Regions from separate parts of the Heliorestis convoluta genome, predicted to be linked through region 2. Evidence: a T-box and tRNA genes for the amino acid it is inferred to sense, from the RefSeq annotation. Region 2 holds a T-box; the other regions hold tRNA genes.
What was found. The T-box of region 2 lies ahead of glyQ (glycine--tRNA ligase subunit alpha). A T-box ahead of a tRNA ligase gene usually reads a tRNA of that ligase, here a tRNA-Gly.
Positions count from the first base shown of each region.

Region 1: it encodes a tRNA-Gly, which carries the amino acid that the T-box ahead of glyQ (glycine--tRNA ligase subunit alpha) is inferred to sense. The anticodon was not compared.
Region 3: it encodes a tRNA-Gly, which carries the amino acid that the T-box ahead of glyQ (glycine--tRNA ligase subunit alpha) is inferred to sense. The anticodon was not compared.

Region 1 covers NZ_CP045875.1:2,865,770-2,868,089, reverse strand. Annotated here, with positions in the region: gene speB (agmatinase) at 1-542, shown strand, start outside; tRNA gene FTV88_RS13650 (tRNA-Asp) at 662-738, shown strand; tRNA gene FTV88_RS13645 (tRNA-Phe) at 750-825, shown strand; tRNA gene FTV88_RS13640 (tRNA-Gly) at 830-904, shown strand; gene FTV88_RS13635 (hypothetical protein) at 977-1,210, opposite strand; tRNA gene FTV88_RS13630 (tRNA-Leu) at 1,336-1,423, shown strand; gene FTV88_RS13625 (polysaccharide deacetylase family protein) at 1,551-2,320, opposite strand, start outside.
Region 2 covers NZ_CP045875.1:1,705,487-1,707,806, reverse strand. Annotated here, with positions in the region: gene recO (DNA repair protein RecO) at 1-262, shown strand, start outside; gene FTV88_RS08165 (DUF4342 domain-containing protein) at 283-711, shown strand; T-box leader at 803-1,071, shown strand; gene glyQ (glycine--tRNA ligase subunit alpha) at 1,160-2,056, shown strand; gene glyS (glycine--tRNA ligase subunit beta) at 2,157-2,320, shown strand, end outside.
Region 3 covers NZ_CP045875.1:3,213,618-3,215,937, reverse strand. Annotated here, with positions in the region: tRNA gene FTV88_RS15470 (tRNA-Gly) at 917-991, opposite strand; tRNA gene FTV88_RS15465 (tRNA-Leu) at 995-1,077, opposite strand; tRNA gene FTV88_RS15460 (tRNA-Thr) at 1,100-1,175, opposite strand; gene FTV88_RS15455 (glycerol dehydrogenase) at 1,371-2,320, opposite strand, start outside.

The sequences.
Region 1 (2,320 bases), 1.2 Mb from region 2:
TTATCGGTGGAGAACATTTGGTTACCTATCCGATTGTAAAGCCTTTTGCAGACCGCTATGCTGATCTAGCCGTCATTCACTTTGATGCTCATGCAGATCTGCGAACCGATTATCTGGGCGAAACAAACTCTCATGCTACTGTGATTCGCAAAGTGGTAGACTTAATCGGTGGCGACAATGTCTATCAGTTTGGAATTCGTTCTGGAACGAGAGAAGAATTTGCTTTTGCTCGTGAGAATACGCATATGTATGTAGACGAAATCTTTCCTGCTTTACAGAAGGTTGTTGATAAGCTGAAAGGTCGTCCCGTCTATGTTACTTTAGATATAGATGTACTCGACCCAGCCTATGCACCTGGAACAGGAACGCCAGAGCCTGGTGGTTGTACACCTCGAGAAATGTTTGAAGCGATGCGGTTGTTGGGTCAGCTCGATATTGTCGGCTTTGATCTTGTTGAAGTAGCTCCCTCGGCCGACTTGTCCGACCGTACGTCTCTTTTAGCAGCGAAAGTAATTCGAGAAGCGATTTTATCGTTCTGGTAAGAAGATAAACAAGCGAGCGGGGTGTTTTGGAAAGATTTTTCAAGCACCCCTTCGTAAAAATATTAAAAAAGTAGTTGACGTTTCCTTCGAGCTTGTTGTATAATTCTCTTTGTTGCGAGGGAGCTGTGGTGTAGAGGCCTAACATGCCTGCCTGTCACGCAGGAGACCGCGGGTTCGAATCCCGTCAGCTCCGCCATCTTATATATTGCCTCGATAGCTCAGTCGGTAGAGCAGAGGACTGAAAATCCTCGTGTCGGTGGTTCGATTCCGCCTCGAGGCACCATTTTGCGGGAATAGCTCAGTGGTAGAGCATCGCCTTGCCAAGGCGAGGGTCGCGAGTTCGAATCTCGTTTCCCGCTCCATGGTTGAACAGGAAAGCCACCTGTATGGTGGCTTTTTACAAGACTTTGTCGACGACCGCCGACATAGATTCATCAATGAAATCGTCGTCTGGCTATGACGCGGTACTCGTTGCCGTCGTGAGAACCTTGGGGTTGATAGTCTAGGCCGCGGGCTCGTAAGAATTCGAAGACCTTGTCGTGTTGATGGGCGTCTTTGGCATTCATGATGATAACCAGTTCATCCTGTCTATCGAGCTCTCGGATTCTATCGGATAGAATACCCAGTTGGTCCGTAGCAGGTGTAATTTCAATGTAGTGTGTCGTCACAATATCACCTCCTGTCTTCAACTAGTGTTGCTTGAACAAGGGATGATGAAACTGGTTCATTTTTCTTGTTGACGATGTAGTCAATCTGTGTTATACTCTTCCTTGTGGTTAGAACCACGCAAGCTGCCGGAGTGGCGGAATTGGTAGACGCACGGGACTTAAAATCCCGCGGACGAATAATCCGTGCCGGTTCGAGTCCGGCCTCCGGCACCATAACATAACAAGTTACAAGAGCTCTGAATAATGATTCAGAGCTCTTGTTTTTTATCGCTAGAAGTGATAAAACGCAATCCATATAAAAAATCAGATCCCATGAAAGAGATCTGATTACAAGGTTCAACTATTCCATTTTTATAAAGGTAATCGGTTGAGGATGTTCATCTAACGTCTTAAATGTAAATCCTCTGCTTTGCAAATCCTCGATAATAGGAGGTAAGGCGACAGGCAAGGTTGTTTTACCGACACCATCGTGGAAGAGGATAACAGCGCTTTTTTTATTCATCGTCTGCATATGTACTTGTTTTTGGATGTAAGCAGCTGGTACGAGAGAAGTTTTTGAGTCTCTCGAATCAACGTTCCAGTCGTGGAGGATGTAGCCTTGCTCTACAAGTATTTTCGCCAATGCTTTACTAACGTTACCCTGGGTTCCGCCGGGAGCACGGACAATGTTCGGCCTTATACCAATGGTGTTGTAAAGAACTTCTTCTGACTTTACTAAATCGTCAATGAAAGCTTGTGGTGAAGCGTAAATTACGCGATATCGATGAGAGTAAGTGTGGTTGCCAACGAGATGCCCATCGTCAACCATGCGTTGCACAATCTCTGGATATCTCTCCACCTGGTTGCCAATTACAAAAAAAGTAGCTGGCACATTATAAGCCTGCAAAATGTCTAATACAAAAGGTGTAATGGAGCTAGGACCGTCATCGAAAGTTAGATAAACAGTCTTTTTCTCTACTGTTTCTTCTACAAGCTCATCTTCTTCTTTTATAAGTATTGTAAGGGCACTGCTTTCCTCTTCAACTTCTTCCCATAAAATAGCATCTGTTTCCGAGGCAACGCGCTCTTCGGCCATGGCGACGACACCGGTAGAAAAAGATGAAGTTGTTA
Region 2 (2,320 bases):
CTATCCCATCTATTCACCGATTAAAGGTGGAACAGTTGGAGCATGCTGTCAACGTTTCGACGACAAAGGATATATTCTTCCTCCCAATGCTCTTGCTTTACTCAACTATTTGCGTGTTATGGATCCGCGAGAAATTCATAAAGTACAAGTAGGCGAAAAAAATGCTATGCTTATTAGAAGAGTTTTACAAGAAACGATTCAAAGCCGTTACGAAGGAAGAATGCGCTCCTGGACTGTATTAGAAACTATGGGGGGAAATTAAAGAAAGGAGGCAAGCTACCCATGGAACATTTAACAGATTTGGAAAAAATAGATCTCATTCGAAGTCGTATGGGCGTCTCTTACAGTGAAGCACAAGAAGCATTGCAGTATTGCAACGGTGACGTCGTAGAAGCGCTTGTATACTTAGAAAACAGAACCGATACAACAAACTGGCGCTTCACCAGCCAAAAATGGTGGAAGCAACTGAAAGACTTAATCAAAGAAGGTAATGTACGGCGCGTACGCCTGCTTAAAGGTGATCAAGTACTATTTAATATTCCTGTTACCATCGGTGTATTGGGCATTACAGGCGCCTTACTAAGTACCCAGTTGGCTATCATCGCAGCTCTCGGGACTATCGCCGCCGTTGCCTCCGGTTGTAAGCTCGAAGTAGAGAAAAAAGATGGTACTATCGATTGGATTGATGTAGATAGGGAAGATCGTAGATAAATAGAAGTAAAGTCTTCGATCATAGAAGAACAAAGCTCTCTAATTGACACAAAGAAAAGAACCTGTTATTCTTGTGACGAGACAGTAGTAATAGAAGGCAATGAAGGAAAGTAGTAACACTGACAACCATCTCAGCGAGCCGGGACAGGGTGAAAAGCCGGCATGGCACAGCAGTGCGAAGGCATTCCAGAGTCAGGGGAAGAACGCAGAAAAGAAAGTTTTTTTATACAAGATTTTTTCTTGTAGATTTTGCATTTCTGTCAGTAAAGCCCCAACATAGATTTGAAAGAGGACAGAGTGAGATTGAACTCAACTCTGTCAATCAGGGTGGAACCGCGGGAGAAACCTCTCGTCCCTGGCTCAAAGCCAGTGACGAGAGGTTTTGTGTGTTTTTTACAAGTTTCCTGATTGCTACAGATACTGAAGGAGAAGGAGATGACCCAATAAGATGAACTTTCAACAAATCATCCTCACACTGAACCAATTTTGGGGAGAGAAAAGCTGCATCATACAACAACCCTATGATGTGGAAAAAGGAGCTGGAACGATGAATCCTGCTACTTTTCTACGTGCCTTAGGGCCAGAACCCTGGAATGTAGCCTATGTAGAACCATCGAGAAGACCTACAGACGGCCGTTTTGGAGAAAACCCTAACCGGCTACAACACTATTATCAGTACCAGGTTATTTTAAAGCCCTCACCTGATGACGTACTAGAATTATATCTTGATAGTTTACGTTGCCTAGGCATCGATCCTTTAAAGCATGACATTCGATTTGTTGAAGATAATTGGGAATCACCGACTTTAGGAGCTTGGGGGTTGGGCTGGGAAGTTTGGCTTGATGGCATGGAAATTACCCAATTCACTTACTTCCAACAATGTGGAGGCATTGACTGCAAGCCTGTTTGTGCTGAAATTACCTATGGCTTAGAAAGAATCGCCATGTTTATTCAACAGAGAGACTCTGTATACGATATTGAGTGGGTCGATGGCATCTCCTATGGTGACGTACATCACCAAGGAGAAGTTGATTACTCACATTATAACTTCGAAGTAGCCGATACCGACGCATTATTCACCTTCTTTGACCTCTACGAAAAAGAAGCATTGCGAGTTATCGAAAAAGGGCTTGTCCAGCCAGCCTATGACTATGTACTCAAGTGTTCTCACACTTTTAACCTTCTCGATGCCCGTGGCGCCATCTCTGTTACAGAGCGGACCGGTTATATCGCCCGTGTGCGGAATCTAGCACGAACCTGCGCATCTGCCTATGTACAGCAGCGAGAAAAGCTCGGTTATCCGCTCTTAAAAGATAGAGCTTTGCGCTCTGCTTTGGGACTCTAGTATCAAACGAAGCGAATCGATAGAAGAAAAATATTCCATATAATTGGTAAGAGCAAAGGAATCACTTCCCTTTGTTGAATCATAAGGAGGAAGGAACGTCTTGAAACAGAGCGATCTGCTTTTAGAGATCGGTGTAGAAGAAATTCCAGCAAAATTTATGACTTCTACGTTAAAACAACTGAAAGGACAAGCTATAGAAGGACTCAAAGAAGCCCGTTTATCTTATAAAGATTTACAAGTTTTTGGGACGCCCCGGCGTATCGC
Region 3 (2,320 bases), 1.5 Mb from region 2:
AGTAGGTTAAGTCCTCGACCGATTCGTACTCGTCAACTACACGCCTCACAGCGCTTCCATCTCGAGCCGATCAACCAGGTCATCTTCCTGGGGTCTTACCTACTTACGTAGTGGGAAGTCTCATCTTTGGGTCGGCTTCGCGCTTAGATGCTTTCAGCGCTTATCCGGTCCCGACTTGGCTACCCAGCGCTGCATTTGGCAACACAACTGGTACACCAGCGGTCGGTCCACCCCGGTCCTCTCGTACTAGGGGCAGCTCCCGTCAAACTTCCTTCGCCTGCGATGGATAGGGACCGAACTGTCTCACGACGTTCTGAACCCAGCTCACGTACCGCTTTAATGGGCGAACACGCCCAACCCTTGGGACCTACTTCACGCCCCAGGATGCGATGAGCCGACATCGCAAAGTAGCAAGCTACTTATCTGCTCCGTTCGACTTGCATGTGTTAGGCATGCCGCCAGCGTTCGTCCTGAGCCAGGATCAAACTCTCCAAAAAAGGATGTTTTGGAGTTCGCTGCGCCATAAATGGCGTCAGCGGTTAACTTCCTTTGCATTCCTTATATATGGGTGAGCCTGATAAAGCTCTTAATTGACTTCTTTTTGATAACTTTTGCATTTATAATGAAGGTTCCGAATAACCATCACCGAATCTGCAAAAGTTCTCAGAATTGATTGGTTTGTCGCAAGCCCGAAAGCTTCGACATTTTCGCACGCTTGACTTGTTTACAACTGTTTGATTTTCAAGGACCGGTTTGTTTTGCCCTCTCGTTGGGCGGAAATACATAGTATCATGTTTGTCATCGTTTTGTCTACTGGTTCTTTTTGGCAACTTCGCCGTTAAAACAAAGCATACCAAATCGTCCATCTTAAGTGCTGTAAGTGTTGGTTCTGATGCTACATTAATGAAAGTAGCAATGGAGCGGAAGACGAGATTCGAACTCGCGACCCTCGCCTTGGCAAGGCGATGCTCTACCACTGAGCCACTTCCGCAAGTGGTGCGGTCGAGAGGACTTGAACCTCCACGGTTGCCCGCTGGAACCTAAATCCAGTGCGTCTGCCAATTCCGCCACGACCGCAAATAAAATTGTATAGTAAAGATGGAGCCAGCGACAGGAATTGAACCCGCAACCTACTGATTACAAGTCAGTTGCTCTACCGATTGAGCTACGCTGGCTTAGTGTTAGCCTTTTCGTTCATCTCTGTGCCCGAGCACGATGTATACTGTATCATCTACTCAGCCGTAAGTCAAAGGTATTTTTTTCTAATTGTAGATTTTTTTCAACTTTTTTTGAGCAAAAAAAACACGATAGCGACAGCGTAAAGGTAAGGATAAAAAAGAAGGTCTCACAAGAAATGAAAAAGCTCGGGATTAAACCCCGAACTTTTTCTTAAATGCTCGTCCTATGGCATCAGCACCTAAAATCGCATCTTCTACAGCTTGAACGGATATCGGTACAGGCATGTTATAAATGCTCGATCCTTTTGCGCAAGCTTTTTCAGCGACAGCTCTTATTTTTTCTGGTGTTGGATCCGTCACACCAATTTCAGCAAGTGTCACTGGAAGTCCTACTCGCGAACAGAAGTCGAGAACCTCCTCAATTTGATCGGGTCTACGACCTTCTAATACAATGTGCGTTAATACACCAAAAGAGACTTTTTCACCATGATAGTAGTGGTGGGTCTCTTCTAAAACAGTTAAACCATCGTGAATGGCGTGGGCAGCCGCTAACCCGCCACTTTCAAAGCCTAAACCACTGAGTAACGTGTTGGCTTCAACAATACGATCTACTGCCTCGGTGACCGCACCAGCTTGTACCGCTTCTTTGGCCATTTCACCATACTCCAATAAAGTGTCATAGCTAAGGCGAGCAAGGCTTAACGCTGTAACTGTAGTAAGTCCACCGGGCATATTTTTAGAGTTGGTTCGTGAAGCAGAATCAGCTTCAAACCAAGTAGCTAGCGCATCTCCCATGCCAGCTACCAAAAAGCGGACTGGCGCCTTGGCAATAATCGCTGTATCAACAAGAACTAGATTGGGGTTTGCCGGTGTAATCAGGTAATGCTCAACAACACCTTCTTCTGTATAGATAACAGACAAGGCACTACAAGGCGCATCAGTCGCTGCAATCGTAGGAATGACTGCCACAGGAAGACCCATCTTCATCGCTACAGCTTTGCCTGCGTCAATGACTTTTCCACCACCGACAGCAACGATAACATCGGCTCGGAGATCCTGCGCTTTTCCGATTAATCGTTCAATCTCATTAAAAGAACATTCTCCATTAAATTGCTCATAGGAAGGTTCCAGACCAGCCGCTT